4 regions of the Paraburkholderia sp. 22099 genome follow, and region 2 is predicted to be linked to each of the others. Evidence: riboswitches for the same ligand, from Rfam matches in the RefSeq annotation. Region 2 holds a riboswitch; each other region holds the start of a gene.
What was found. Region 2 has a riboswitch for cobalamin ahead of cobG (precorrin-3B synthase). Riboswitches for the same ligand answer to the same signal wherever they lie in the genome.

Region 1: linked by a shared signal. The riboswitch ahead of cobA (uroporphyrinogen-III C-methyltransferase) and the one ahead of cobG (precorrin-3B synthase) in region 2 are both predicted to bind cobalamin.
Region 3: linked by a shared signal. The riboswitch ahead of ACTJLC_RS13555 (CbtB domain-containing protein) and the one ahead of cobG (precorrin-3B synthase) in region 2 are both predicted to bind cobalamin.
Region 4: linked by a shared signal. The riboswitch ahead of ACTJLC_RS24185 (TonB-dependent receptor plug domain-containing protein) and the one ahead of cobG (precorrin-3B synthase) in region 2 are both predicted to bind cobalamin.

What each region holds. Positions count from the first base shown of each region.
Region 1 covers NZ_JBQEPU010000038.1:25,417-28,825, forward strand. Annotated here, with positions in the region: gene ACTJLC_RS27500 (cobyrinate a,c-diamide synthase) at 1-248, opposite strand, end outside; gene cobO (cob(I)yrinic acid a,c-diamide adenosyltransferase) at 252-854, opposite strand; gene ACTJLC_RS27510 (cobalamin biosynthesis protein) at 851-1,426, opposite strand; partial or broken gene cobA (uroporphyrinogen-III C-methyltransferase) at 1,445-2,152, opposite strand; cobalamin riboswitch at 2,374-2,612, opposite strand; cobalamin riboswitch at 2,681-2,949, shown strand; gene cobW (cobalamin biosynthesis protein CobW) at 3,040-3,409, shown strand, end outside.
Region 2 covers NZ_JBQEPU010000010.1:110,191-113,599, reverse strand. Annotated here, with positions in the region: gene ACTJLC_RS12210 (cobalt-precorrin-5B (C(1))-methyltransferase) at 1-227, opposite strand, end outside; gene ACTJLC_RS12205 (bifunctional cobalt-precorrin-7 (C(5))-methyltransferase/cobalt-precorrin-6B (C(15))-methyltransferase) at 227-1,486, opposite strand; cobalamin riboswitch at 1,571-1,749, shown strand; gene cobG (precorrin-3B synthase) at 1,834-3,333, shown strand; gene ACTJLC_RS12195 (precorrin-8X methylmutase) at 3,334-3,409, shown strand, end outside.
Region 3 covers NZ_JBQEPU010000012.1:21,108-24,516, reverse strand. Annotated here, with positions in the region: gene ACTJLC_RS13570 (ATPase domain-containing protein) at 1-401, opposite strand, end outside; gene ACTJLC_RS13565 (hypothetical protein) at 557-997, shown strand; gene ACTJLC_RS13560 (histidine phosphatase family protein) at 1,059-1,670, opposite strand; adenosylcobalamin (AdoCbl) riboswitch at 1,747-1,885, shown strand; gene ACTJLC_RS13555 (CbtB domain-containing protein) at 1,905-2,126, shown strand; gene ACTJLC_RS13550 (CbtA family protein) at 2,138-2,890, shown strand; gene ACTJLC_RS13545 (FUSC family protein) at 3,020-3,409, opposite strand, start outside.
Region 4 covers NZ_JBQEPU010000029.1:12,440-15,848, forward strand. Annotated here, with positions in the region: RNA gene ssrS (6S RNA) at 68-249, opposite strand; gene ACTJLC_RS24175 (cell division protein ZapA) at 362-676, opposite strand; gene ACTJLC_RS24180 (ATPase) at 673-1,029, opposite strand; cobalamin riboswitch at 1,237-1,491, shown strand; gene ACTJLC_RS24185 (TonB-dependent receptor plug domain-containing protein) at 1,581-3,409, shown strand, end outside.

The sequences.
Region 1 (3,409 bases), on a different contig from region 2:
TCGAGAAAATCCGGGCCGGTCTTGAACACGCGCACGCGCCGCCCCAGCCGCCGATGATGGCGCGCGAGACCCGCGGTAATCGTGGTCTTGCCTTGACCCGAAGCCGGCGCGCTGATGAACAGCGCGGGACATGCCGTCGAGGTCGTTCCGTTCGGGAACGCCCCTGAAGAACTGCCCTCGGCGGGCGCTCCGGACGAAGTGCCTTTCGGCTGCGCCTCCGAAGCGCTCTTATCGGGGCTCGCGCTCATCGCTCAGAACTCCACGCCGCGCTGCGCTTTCACGCCTTGCTCGCGGTACGGATGCTTGACGATGCGCATCTCGGTGACGAGATCGGCGGCCTCGATCAACGCATCCGGCGCGTGACGGCCGGTCACCACCACGTGCAGCATCGGCGGGCGAGCGTTGATCACGGACAGCACCTCGTCGAGCGGCAGGTATTCGTACTTCAGCACGGTGTTCAGCTCGTCGAGGATCACCATCTGGTAGTCGCCGCTCTCGATCATCCGGCGCGCTTCGTCCCAGCCCTTGCGGGCGGTGGCGATGTCGGCGTCGCGGTTCTGCGTGTTCCAGGTGTAGCCATCGCCCATCGTGACGAAATCGCAATTGGCGATCGCGCCGAGAAAATCGCGCTCCGACGTGTGCAATGCGCCCTTGATGAACTGCACGACGCCGAGGCGCATGCCGTGTCCGAGCACGCGCACGGCCATGCCGAACGCGGCCGTGGTCTTGCCCTTGCCGGTGCCGGTGTTGACGATCAGCAAGCCCTTTTCGACGGTGGCGTTGGCCTGTTTTTTCTCGTGGCCTTCGCGCCGGCGTTCGGTCATGCGTTGATGCGATTCGGGATCGGTTTTCATGGAAGGTCCTGTTTCTCGGTGTCGTGGGTTGTCGGTTCGTGTTCGGTCCGGGCGATGATCGAGGCAATCGCCACGGTCACGCCGGCATGCGCGGTCTTGCGGACGAGGAGTTGGGCGTTGGGTACAGCCGACGCAGCCGACGCAGCCGACGCAGCCGACGCAGCCGACGCAGCCGACGCAGCCGACGCAGCCGACGCAGCCGACGCAGCCGACGCAGCCGACGCAGCCGACGCAGCCGACGCAGCCGATGCAGCGGACCCGGCCGACACGTTAGCCGCGCCGAGCAGCGCGCACGGCTCGCAAACGCCGTCCACGCCGAGATGCTCGCGTGCAACCGCCGAAGGCTCGTCTACAGGTATCGCCGCGATCTGCTCGGGGCTGAAGAGTGCGATCGGCAACGCGTGGCGTGCGCAGAATTCGAGCAGGCCTGCTTCGTGGGTTTTGCTGTCGATCGAGGCGATCGTGCTGATTTCGTCGAACGTATGCGACCCGAGCGCGGCACGCACGGCCGTTTCGATCTGCACGGCCGAGGTGTGCAACCGGCAACCGACGCCGACGCTCAGCGTTTTCATGGGCGCGCGCCGCGCCAAAGCCAGCGACGCGACGCCGCCGATCACCACGATCGCCGGCGAGCCGAGCCCGGCGCGAGACACCGTATCGGCGAACTCCCCGAGCCGCGCCAGCGCATGCCGTTGCTCGGGCCGCGTGGCCGATTCGATCGCGGCGCACGGCGTATCAGCGTTCATGCCGGCCGCGAGCAACGCCGCGACGATATCGCTCAAGCGCCGCATGCCCATGTAGATCACCAGCGTCATGCGCGTGGCGACGAGCGCGGCCCAATCGGGCTCGCCGCTGCCGGCGCTATGTCCGGTGACGAATACCACGCCTTGCGCATGATCGCGATGCGTGACCGGAATGCCGATCGCCGCGGGCGCCGCGATGCCCGCCGTGATGCCGTTGATCACGTCCGCGTCGATGCCCGCTGCTTGCAGCGCCTGCAATTCCTCGCCGCCGCGCCCGAACACGAACGGATCGCCGCCTTTCAAACGCGCGACGCTGCGCCCGGCCCGCAGATGCGCGAGCATCTGTGCGACGATGCCGGCCTGCGGCGTGGACGGATGTCCGCCGCGCTTGCCGACGTAAATCACCAGCGCGTCGGCGCGCGCGAACTGCAATACGTCGGGATTCACCAGATCGTCGACCAGCACCACGTCGGCTTGCGCGAGCGCGCGGGTTGCCTTGAGCGTCATCAGTTCGACGTCGCCGGGGCCCGCGCCGATCAGCCACGCGCGGCTCATCGCGGCATGCATGGCGCGCGCCATGTCGTGACGGACGGGAAGGGCCGAAGCGCCAGGAGGGCGTGCGAGCCGGCGGAAAGGGAAGAACTCATGCGGTGCTACGGATATCAGGCATGACGTAATGCGCCGCTTCACCAAGATACATGCAAGCGGGGACCACGCCGTGCTTCAGCGCCATCACATCCGTCCCTCGCGGATTCCGGCGGCCGGCAGCGTGACGTTCGCTGCCTCCGCGTCTGGCCGGTATCCGGGCTGGCGGCCTCATGCGCTTTGCCTTCCCGTCCGCATTCGTCGGACAGTGGCATCGAAAACGCATGCGCGGCGCTATAAAACCCATCGAGCGCCGCAGGTCGCTTACCGTTGCGGGGACAGCACAGGTTGAGCGCGGCAAGCGCGGCCTGTTTCCCGTTTAACTGCACACGCGAATGCATGTGCGGGCACCAAACGCGCGCTTACGATAGCACATGACGCCCCATCCGATAAGCGCCTCCGTCCTCGCGTTTTCTTGACTGCGCCGGGTCGCGGGCCTACACTCGCACGCACTTTGGTGCTCGTGTGCGCGCTCCTGCGCATGCAGTTAAACGGGAAACAGGGCGCCCGCCTTCAAGGACCGGGTCAACCTGTGCTGCCCCCGCAACGGTAAGCGAAATGCGGTACGTCACGTACCGCGGAGCCGGCTTCGATGTCCACGCGCAAGGCCGCGTCGGCATACAACCACTGGGCGAGAAATCACTCGCACGGGAAGGGGAAGCGGCGCTTTCGCCAGCCCGGATACCGGCCAGAGCACGCAGGACGAACGCCGCGGGGATGCGGCATGCGTTCATGACCTCACCCCGCTTGCTGTCTTTCCCTGTTGCAGCAACGCCGTCGATCGAATGGACCTCACGATGCAAACTCAAATGCGCAAGATCCCCGTCACCATCGTCACGGGCTTTCTCGGCAGCGGCAAGACCACGCTGCTTCGGCACATTCTTCGGCATGCGGGCGGCAAGCGCATTGCGGTGATCGTCAACGAGTTCGGCGAGCTCGGCATCGACGGGGAAATCCTCAAGGGCTGCGGAATCGGTTGCGACGAAAACGGCGTCGAAACCGAAGGGCAACTGTATGAACTGGCGAACGGTTGCCTGTGCTGCACCGTGCAGGAAGAATTTTTTCCGGTGATGGAAAAACTCGTCGAGCGCCGCGAGCAGATCGATCACGTGCTGATCGAAACGTCGGGCCTCGCCTTGCCCAAGCCGCTGGTGCAGGCGTTCAACT
Region 2 (3,409 bases):
TCTTTCACGGTGCCCGCTTCCGCGCCGCCCGCGCCGTCAGCGATGAAGCGGCAGTACACCAGCGGCATCGGCACATGCTGGCCTTTCGGCAAGACGATTTCCGCAACCTCGCTGACGACGCCCGCGAGCAGCAGACGCGCCGCCGCGAGCGACGTCGCGGTGGCGCAACTGCCGGTCGTATAGCCGCTACGCAGCGGCGCGGGTTGTTCGGGCGTTTCTTCGCGCATTACGGTTGTCGCCGTGATTCGGATGACGTCGCGATGGCGGCCGTATCGGTTTCACGCGCGGCCTTCGTCACGTCCAGCAACGTGATCGGCAACGCCTGGCGCCACGTATCGAAGCCGCCGAGCGGTTGCGCGTCGGCCAGCGCGATGCGTGTGAGCGTGCCGCCATGTTGCTCGCGCCAGGCCGCGAGCGCCGCCTCGCCTTGCAAGGTGACCGCGTTGGCGACCAGCCGGCCGCCGTCGCGCAGACGCGCCCAGCACGTCTCCAGCACGCCCGCCGCCGTCGCGCCGCCGCCGATGAACACGGCGTCCGGCGCCGGCAGCCCTTGCAGCGCTTCGGGTGCGCGCCCGGCCACGAGTTGCAGACCCGGCACGCCCAGCGCATCGCGATTGTGCTCGATGAAACGCTGCCGCTCCGCGTGCCCTTCAATCGCGATCGCGCGGCAGGTCGGATGCGCGCGCATCCATTCGATGCCGATCGAGCCGCTGCCCGCGCCCACGTCCCACAGCAATTCGCCGGGCGTCGGCGCGAGGCGCGCCAATGTGATCGCGCGCACGTCGCGCTTGGTCAACTGGCCGTCGTGGCGGAAAGCGTCGTCGGGTAAGCCGCAGGTCAGCGGCAGACGCGGCGCGCCTTCGGTCGCGCGGCATTCGAGCGCGATCAGATTCAACGCGGCGACATCGGGAGCGGACCACTGATCGGCGCGGCCGTCGATGCGACGTTCCAGCTCGCCGCCCAGATGTTCCAGCACGATCATGCGGGTCGCGCCGAAGCCGCGCGCATTCAGCAGTTCGGCCAACGCCGCGGGCGTGCGCCCATCGGCGCTCAACACGAAGACGCGCGCGCCGTCGTGCAAATGCGCGTTCAGCGCGGGCAGCGGCCGCCCCACCAGCGACACGGTCGCGACCTCCTGCAACGGCCAGCCGAGCCGCGCCGCCGCCAGCGACAGCGACGACGGCGCGGGCAGCACCCGCAACTCGCCGGCCGGCAACTGCCGCGCGAGCGTCGCGCCGACGCCGAACAGCATCGGATCGCCGCTCGCCAGCACGCATACGGAAGCGCCGCGCTCGGCCAGCAACGGCGCGAGATCGAACGGCCGCGGCCATGCCGCGCGGCGCGCGGCGAGGCGCGCGGGCAGCATCGCCAGATGACGCTCGCCGCCGTAAATCACCGACGCCTCCAGCAACGCACGCCGCGCGGGCCGTCCCAAACCGGCGAAGCCGTCATCGCCCATGCCCACCACCGTCAGCCACGCAGGCATGCATCCATCCTCATTCTGTGTCTTCAAATCATGCGCTGTGCCACGCCGGTCAAAGCGTCCAGCCTCGTTGTGCTGTCCGAAAAAAGGCATAATACAGCCGCCGGTGCCCTTCGGGGCCGAAGAGGGAACACAGTGCCACTGTGGCTGCCCCCGCAACTGTATGCAGCGAGTCCGTTTGCGCTCCGCGCCACTGGTTTCACCGGGAAGGCAGCGGCGGACCATGACCTGCCAGCCAGGAGACCTGCCGGCGAGACTGTTCGTGCCAGCCTGCATCGGGCGGGGTGTACCGATGCCGCAGCAATGCCCGCCTCACGGCTTGCTCGGGCTTTCGCGCGACGCTAAACCCGGTGTCCGTCTTGAATCAAGTTTCGCCCTCCACCGTTTTGCCCGACGCGGCCCCAGCGCCACGGCCCTCGGCGTGTCCGGGGCTGCTGCGCATCGTCGCCGCGCGCGACGGCGGCATCTGCCGGATCAAGCTGCCTGGCGGCGAGTTGAGCGCCGCGCAGGCCGAGGCGATTGCCGAGGCGAGCGCGCGGCATGCGGCCGGCGTGATCGAGTTGACCAATCGCGCGAACCTGCAGGTGCGCGGCGTGCGTGGCGGCGAGGCAGCGGCGTTGAGCGCGGCGTTGGTGGCGGCGGGGCTTGGGCCCGATGGAGCGGCGCCCGACGCGGCGGCTGGTTCGGATGCGATGGCGAAGCGCGCCGCGCCGGCTTCCAACTCGCTCCGCGCGGCGGCCGCCGACGACGTGCGCAACGTGATGATCAGCCCCGCCGCCGGGCGCGATCCCTTCGCCTTGTTCGACACGAGGCCGCTGTGCGCCGAACTGCTGGCGCTGCTGCAAGGCGAAGCGCGCTTCGCGGCGTTGTCGCCGAAATTCGCGCTGCTGGTGGATGGCGGCGAGCGCCTGGCGAGGCTCGATCATCCGCATGACGTGTGGCTCGCGGCGTCGCAAGTTCGTGACGGTGTGCGGTTCGTGTTCGGTCTTGCGGGTTGCCCGCCAGCGGTGGCGTTACCGCAAAACCCGGCTGCCGGTTGCGATGACTCGACACAAGCTCGTCGCGTGGACGACGCAGGCGCATTAGCCGCCGTGTCGTCATCGCAAGTCCCTGCGCTTGTCCGCGCGCTGCTGCACTCGTTTCTCGACCTCGCCGCCGCCGACGCCACGCGCATGCGTCACCTGCTCGCCGCGCGTTCCGTCGACGCCGTATTGCAGCGCGCGCAAACGTATGTCGATTTCCCGCTGTCACGCGACGCGTCGCTCGCGTCCTGGCATCGCGCGACACCGGCCGATGCCGCGCGTCGTCTCGGCGCGCACGCCCAACGCACGACGGAGACCTGGCACGTAGGCGGCCAGCCGCCGCTAGGCCGCCTCGACGCCGCCACCCTGCATGCCCTCGCCGCGCTCGCACGACAGCAAGGCAACGGCACGCTGCACGTCACGCCGTGGCAAAGCGTGCTGCTGACCGACATCGCGGCGCACGCCGTGCCAGCCGTGCTGACCGCACTGAACACGCTGGGCCTCGCCTGCGATGCCACGCAAGCCATCACGCGTCTGATCGCCTGCGCGGGCTCGCCAGGCTGCGCGAAAAGCCTCGCCGACACCAAGGCCGACGCACTGCGGCTCGCCGCGCGCTTGCCCGAGAACGTCGAGGTCCATCTGAGCGGCTGCCCGCGCTCGTGCGCCGCCGCGCATCGTGCGCCGTACACACTGCTGGCTGTGTCGCCCGGCACTTACGACCTTTATCGACGCGACGACGGCCACTCGGATTTCGGCCAGTGCGTCGCGCGCCAACTGACGATCGACCAGGCCGCCGACCTGCTCGACCACCTGGCCCGGAGCCCATAGATGCTTGATTACATTCGCGACGGTCAGGAGATCTATCGCCAATCCTTCGCGACGATCCGCGCGGAAGCCGATTTAT
Region 3 (3,409 bases), on a different contig from region 2:
ATGCGGGTGGGCTTGACATCATTGACCTGTTGAATGACGTTGCGCACGGTCTCGCCGAGTTCGACTTCGGCCGGGTGCAGCACGGACTGCTCGTATTGCGGGTCGAGGCCCTCGTCGGAGAGCAATTCGAGAATCGAGAAGCGGCTGAGATCCCAGCCGTGGCTGTCCGCCACCGAGATCAGTTCGGAACGGGTCTCGGAGAGCGTGATGTAGAGGCCGGCTTGCCCTTCGTCGACACCCTTGAGTAAAAACTGCAAGGCTAGGGTAGTTTTACCTGTGCCGGGCGCGCCCTCGATGAGATACATGCGGCGGGGCGTGAAGCCGCCACCCAGGATGTTGTCGACCCCTTCGATCCCTGATGAAAGGCGGGCCGGCGTGTCGGTGACAGGTTTCGTTGACATGGCTTGGCGATTCACGTCGATTGAGTGGCGGCATTTGGTGGGCCGGTACGGCGGGCGCGCAAGATGCGTGCCCAACCCTCGCGTGCCTCGGTCCGAGCGCCACGGGTACGGACAGTGCTGTCAGCCTCTCGACCGCTTTCAGGGAGCGCGCCGACATGAACCCCGCCCGTTTCCTCGCCGCCACGTTTGCCGCTGCGTCGCTAGGCGCCGTGCTGCCCGGCAGCGCGAGTGCCGACGATGCGCCCAGTCCGTGCGCATCGCTCAAACGCATCGTGGCGGCTGCGCCAGGCGGCCTGGCCTCGTTGACGCCCGACGACGGCAAGGGCGTCGCGCAACCTTACGGCGACGATGCGCAATGCTCCGCGAGCGGCGGCAGCTACCAATGCACGTGGACGCCGCATCATGACGCCGGGTCGAGCGCGGACGCGCTGCAGGCCGTCGCGGCGGATATCGCGTCGTGTCTGCCCGAAGCGACCCACGATCAGAATTCGCCGGGACGTCAGCACTTTTATTTGGGCGCGCCGGGTAAGCGGACCGAAATCACGCTGGCGCCGGCGGGTTCAGCGAGGCTGCGCCTGGTGGTGTCGGGTCAATGAGCGGCAAGCGGGCCGATATGCGTGGATTTCAAATCCGACGGCGGGCGTCGCGCTGGTGTTGTCAGTGCGACGCGGGCCACCATGTCCAGCCGCGCGATGAACGCCGTAATTCGACCGCCGACAGCGGGGCGATTTCGATGCGTGGAAATACGGCGGGCGATGCTCCGAGTGCGTGAACGAGCGCCGCGCGAATCACCGGAGCGTGCGTAATGGCGACCACGTTGCGCGGGTTTTGACGCGGGGCGCTTGTTGTACCGGTCGTTCCTTCGCTGATCGCGCCGTCCAGCGCATCGAGCCATTCTCCCAGGCGCTTCACGAGTTGACTGAACGACTCGCCGCCGTGCGCCGCGAAGTCGGGATCGCGCAGCCAGGCAGCGAGGTGCTGCGGCGCTTCATTCGCGAGATCGGCGAGGCGGCGTCCCTGCCAACCGCCGTAGTCGATCTCCGCCAATGCTGTGTGGACCGTTGCGGCGAGGCCCAACGCCAGCGCCGTATCGCGCGCGCGAACTGCGGGGCTGACGAAGACTGCGGCGGCGTCGGCAATCGCCAGGCGCTGGCGTGCGGCCTGGGCTTCGGCGAGGCCGCGAGCGTCGAGCGGATCGTCGGCGGGAAAGCGGCCCGCGCGCATGGCGGGGGTCGATGCGTGGCTGACCAGTAACAGCCTTGTGTCCATTCGATGACTTCCATAGAGGTACGCCAAGGCGGAACGCCCGCATGGACGCGTTGCGCTACCGAGTGCCGGAGTTTAGCGCGTAGAATAGCGGCACTGCGAAGTGCGGAAGCCGGTGAGAGCCCGGCGCGGTCGCGCCACTGTAATCGGCATCACGAGCCGAAAGCCAGACCTGAGCTTCGCAGCCTTCCTTTGCAATCGACTATCGGGGCGCGCTACCCCCAGGAGATGTCCATCATGACCGAAGCTGTTTTCGATCCCGCGAACCCGCCCGCCGCTCAACCCACGCCGATTCCGCTGCGCGAGTTGTTGCCTTGGGTCGTGTTCGGCGGCCTGCTGCTGTTGCTCGCGCTTTACTTCGTTGGGGCGGAACAGGGCGCCACGTCGCTGGTGCCCGGCATGTACGTGCATGAGTTCGTGCACGACGGTCGCCATCTGCTCGGCTTTCCCTGCCACTAACGGAGTTCGACATGGTTGGTAAGTTGTTATTGCGCGGGATGCTCGCAGGCATCGCCGCGGGACTGCTCACGTTCGGCTTCGCCCGGCTCGCGGGCGAGCCGCAGGTCGATCAGGCGATTTCCTTCGAGGAAAAGGCCGCGGCCGCGGCCGAGGGCGGCGAGGCGCATGAACACGAAGACCTCGTTAGCCGCGATACGCAGGCGGGCCTGGGGCTGTTGACCGGCGTGGTCACGTATGGCGCGGCGTTCGGCGGATTGTTCGCGCTCGTATTCGCCTACGCCTATGGACGGGTGGGCGCATTGAGCGCGCGTGCGTTGTCGGCATGGCTTGCGCTCGGCGCGTTCATCGCGCTGGTGATCGTCCCGAACATCAAGTACCCCGCGAATCCGCCGGCGGTGGGCGACCCCGACACGATCGGAACGCGCACCGGCTTGTTCTTCCTGATGATCGCGATCTCGCTGACCGCGATGGTGTTTTCGCTGAAGGTGCGGCGTCGCGCGGTAATGAAACTGGGCGCGTGGAATGGCTCGATCGTGGGCGGCGTGGTGTTCGTCGCGATCATCGCTGCCGTGCAATTGTCGATGCCGACGATCAACGAAGTGCCGGCGGCTTTCCCGGCCGTGCTGCTGTGGAAGTTCCGCGTCGCGGCGATCGGCATGCAGGTGATCATGTGGACGACGATCGGACTGCTGTTCGGCGCGCTGGTGGAGCACAGCGGATTGACGCGGGTAGGCGCGGGGCGGGCGGCGGTGAAGTCCGTTTGATGGTTTTCTGTTGGTGAAAAGTGTGGGCTCCGTCGCCCCGGTTGACGTATGCCTGTAGCCCGCCTCGTGCGGGCTTTTTATTGCCTGTGTGGGCCAACTGGTTACCACCGTCCTCGCAGCTTCGCTGAACTAGTCGCCAGGGCTTCGAGGGCTGTTCGACGCCACAGCGTACGCCCTACGCGCCCCAACCCGTAACACCCAATCGAACACCCCGCGCCTTTCCCCGACCGGCTGGGTCAGCCGCTCAAACAATTGCGCAACGGCGCCATCGAGTTGCGCAAGCACTGGCGCCTGAGCCGCCGCCTCCAAATCGAAAACCGGCAATACCGACACGCGCTCATCCAACCCGCCGTCCACAGAACCAGTAGCCGCACCGCTATAACGCGCGATCAACGAATCAAGCCGCGCCACGATCGATTCCACATGCGCCGCGCGCACATTCGCGGCATTGAGCGCCACTTCACCCGACACCCCGCGCCGAGCAGAATCACTCAACACCCGCGCCCAATGCAAACAGCA
Region 4 (3,409 bases), on a different contig from region 2:
AGATGCGGAAGAAAATCGAGGCCCAAAGAAAAACGGCACCGAACCGAAGTCCGATGCCGTTCCAAATAAGGTCCCCGCCTTAGCCGCTAGGCCGGCATCCTGAACCGGGGGTTCAGAATTGGTCGCAGTTAGCAACACTTCGGGTACATCAGACAGAGTGACGCGCACGCCCGTGCTACAAATTTCCGCAACCGTGCACATGGCATTGGTTCAAGGAATATATGACCTTGGCGAACCAGGCAGGGAAGCTAAACCGATGAAACTAAAACGATGGAATTCAAACGTTTGCCGAGTCTTGTTGACTACCGCTCATGCACTTCGCTTGAATCCGCAGCCAATCTCGCGACCGGCCACTAGATAATTATTGCATGCTGTACTGCTCGATCACAGTACCCAGTTGCTCGTTCATTTGATGCATTGTACGCCGGATTTCCTCAGCGGGAAATGCTTCTCCGTGCCGCACGCTGCTTTGCAGCTTAAGCAGTTCCGATGCCAGCGACAGCGCAGCCATGACGGCAATGCGATCCGTGCCGCGCACGTTGCTGTTATTGCGGATCTTCGACATTTCGGCGTCGACACGCGCGACCGCTTCAAGCAGTGCGCCTTCTGTTTCAGCCGAGCAGGCGAGACGATAGGGCACGCCGAGAATCGACACTTCGATCTGCTTCGTGGTCATGCGTTTTCTCCGTGGCGGGTCACGTCGCTCCCGGTTTCGGCTTGATGCTGAGCGGGCTCGAGCAGATCGAGCTGGTTGTCCGGCTCATTGTGCGCGCGTGCCCGCGGCAGTTTCTCGAGAATCGCATTCAGCCGCACCTGGGCGTCGTCGATCTTGGCCGACAGTGCGTCGCGTTCCGCTTGCAGCGCATCGCGTTCCTCGCGAAGCATTGCAAGTTCCGTGCGCGTGGCTTCGACTTCGGCGCGTGATTGGGCGAGCTGCTCTTCGAGCGCGAGGCGCGCTTCGTTGTGGCGCTGGCTGATCGCGATCAGCTTGCCGATGTTCTGTGAAAGTGTTTCGAGTTCGGTGAGCATGTGCTGCGTCCTCTAAAGACATCGCATTTTAGCGCGGAATATCGCGGGTTCCGACATTTGTCTCGTTTCGAGACGTAACAACCTCGCTTTATGCAGGCATTGATCGACCATATGATGAAAAAGTACTCGCGCATCGGACAATAACCCGCACTTAACCGAACAGATCGCGCAACGATCAACGATTCTTGACGGGCTCCGGGGCCGCTCCTAAACTGGCCGCACTCTGGTGCCCGCGCGCGCTTTCACAGTGCGCGCAGTTAAACGGGAAGCAGGGCGCGTCGTTCGCCAGAACGCGCGAACCTGCGCTGCCCCCGCAACGGTAAGCGACCGCATTCATCATGCAGGTCGGTCCTGATCGCGTGTTCGAAGCTGAACGTGCGAGTGTGCCACTGCGCGTCACGCGTGGGAAGGCGGGATCGATGTGTCGCCAGCCCGGATACCGGCCAGAGGGAGAGGAACGTCCGCGAAAACGTTGAAAAGCGCGGGCGCCTCGTTACGCATCGGCCTGCGGGGAAGCGGGCCGCGCACGTTACCCACAGGAATGTCATCCCATGCTGTCCCCCATCGCTCGCGCGGCGTGGCTCGTTTTTGCGGGCGTGCCGCTCGTCGTGCACGCTCAGGCCGCTGCTGTTTCCACCTCTTCCGGTGCGTCTTCTTCCACCTCGTCCGCGGCTGCAGGTTCATCGCCCATCGTGTTGTCGCCGGTGGTCGTCACGGCGGGGCGTGGCCCGCAAGCGCTCGCCGACGCGATTCCGCCGACGGCGCTGTTCGATCAGCAGGACATCGCCGACAGCACCGCGACCGACTTGCCCGGCCTGCTGCAACTTGCCCCCGGCGCGCAAATCTCGCGTACAGGTGGTCCTGGTTCGACCACGAGTCTGTTTTTGCGTGGCGCGTCGTCGACGCAATCGCTGGTGCTGATCGACGGCGTGCGGGTCGACTCGGTGAGCCTCGGTACATCGCAACTCGCGCAGATCCCGCTCGACCAGATCGATCACGTTGAAGTGGTGAACGGCAACGTGTCCGCGCTATACGGTTCGGGCGCGATCGGCGGCGTGGTGCAGGTGTTCACGAAAGACGGCGGCGACCATCCGCCGCGTTTCAACTTTTCGGTGGACTACGGCAGCTATCACACGCAGACGCAGCAGGCCGGCGTGAACGGCGCATTGGATAAGGACGGCGCCACCACCTTCAACCTGTCGCTCGCCCGTTCGAAGGACGACGGCTTCTCGTCGCTGAATCCGCGCGAGGCGCCGCAAGCCAATCCGAACGCAAACGGCTATCTGAACGAAAGCATTTCGGCTTCGCTGCGTCACAGGTTCAACGACCAATGGAACGCGGGCGTCACGTATTTCCAGTCGAACGGCAACAACAGTTACGACAACGCGTATGGCGTGCCGACCGATTCAAACAATCTGTATAGCAAGGTGCGTCAGATGTCGGTGTTCGCGAACGGCAAGCTGACCGATTGGTGGACCACGCACTTCATCGTCTCCGAAGGCGACGACCGCAGCGTGTCGAAGACCAACGGCATCTATAACGGCCGCTTCGATACCGACAATCGCCAGTACACGTGGCAGAACGATTTCGCGTTCGCCGCGCAGCAGAAGTTGCAGGTGGGCTATGAGCATCTCGATCAAAGCCTCGACTCGGATACGTTCGCGGCACCGGATCGTCATGTGGATTCGGGTTTCGTCGGCTATACGGGGCGCTTTGGGCGCAACAAGATTCAGGCCAATGTGCGGCGCGACCAGTATTCCGATTTCGGCGGAGCGAACAGTTACTATCTCGGCTACGGTTTCGACATCACCGGCCATTGGAAGGCGACTGCAAGCTATTCGGATTCGTTTCGCGCGCCGAGCTTCGACGATCTGTACTATCCGTACAGCGGCAACGCGTCGATTCAGCCGGAGCGCAGTCATTCGATCGAGGCCGCGTTGCAGTACGCGTCGAACGCGCTCGGCGTGATGCGCCTGAGCGCGTTCCAGACGCGCTATTCGAATCTGATCGATTATCAGCAGGTGACGCCCGGCATCTATCTGGCCGAGAACGTCGGGCATGCGAAGGTGCAGGGACTCGAAGGATCGTGGAGCGGCCATGTCGGCAAGACGGACGTGCGTGCGTCGTTGACGCTGCAAAATCCCGTCGACCTCGACAAAGATGCCGACCTTCTGCGGCGCGCGCGGCGTTTTGGATCGCTCGCGGTGAATCGCAGCATCGCCGGCTGGCGCGTGGGCGGCGAGTGGATCGTGAGCGGCGCGCGCGAGGATAGCAGCGGCAAGCTGGGCGGCTACGGCGTGGTGAATCTGTCGGCGCGCTACAACATCACGAAAGCGTGGTACGTGGCCGCGCAAATCCATAACCTGTTGAACAAGGACTA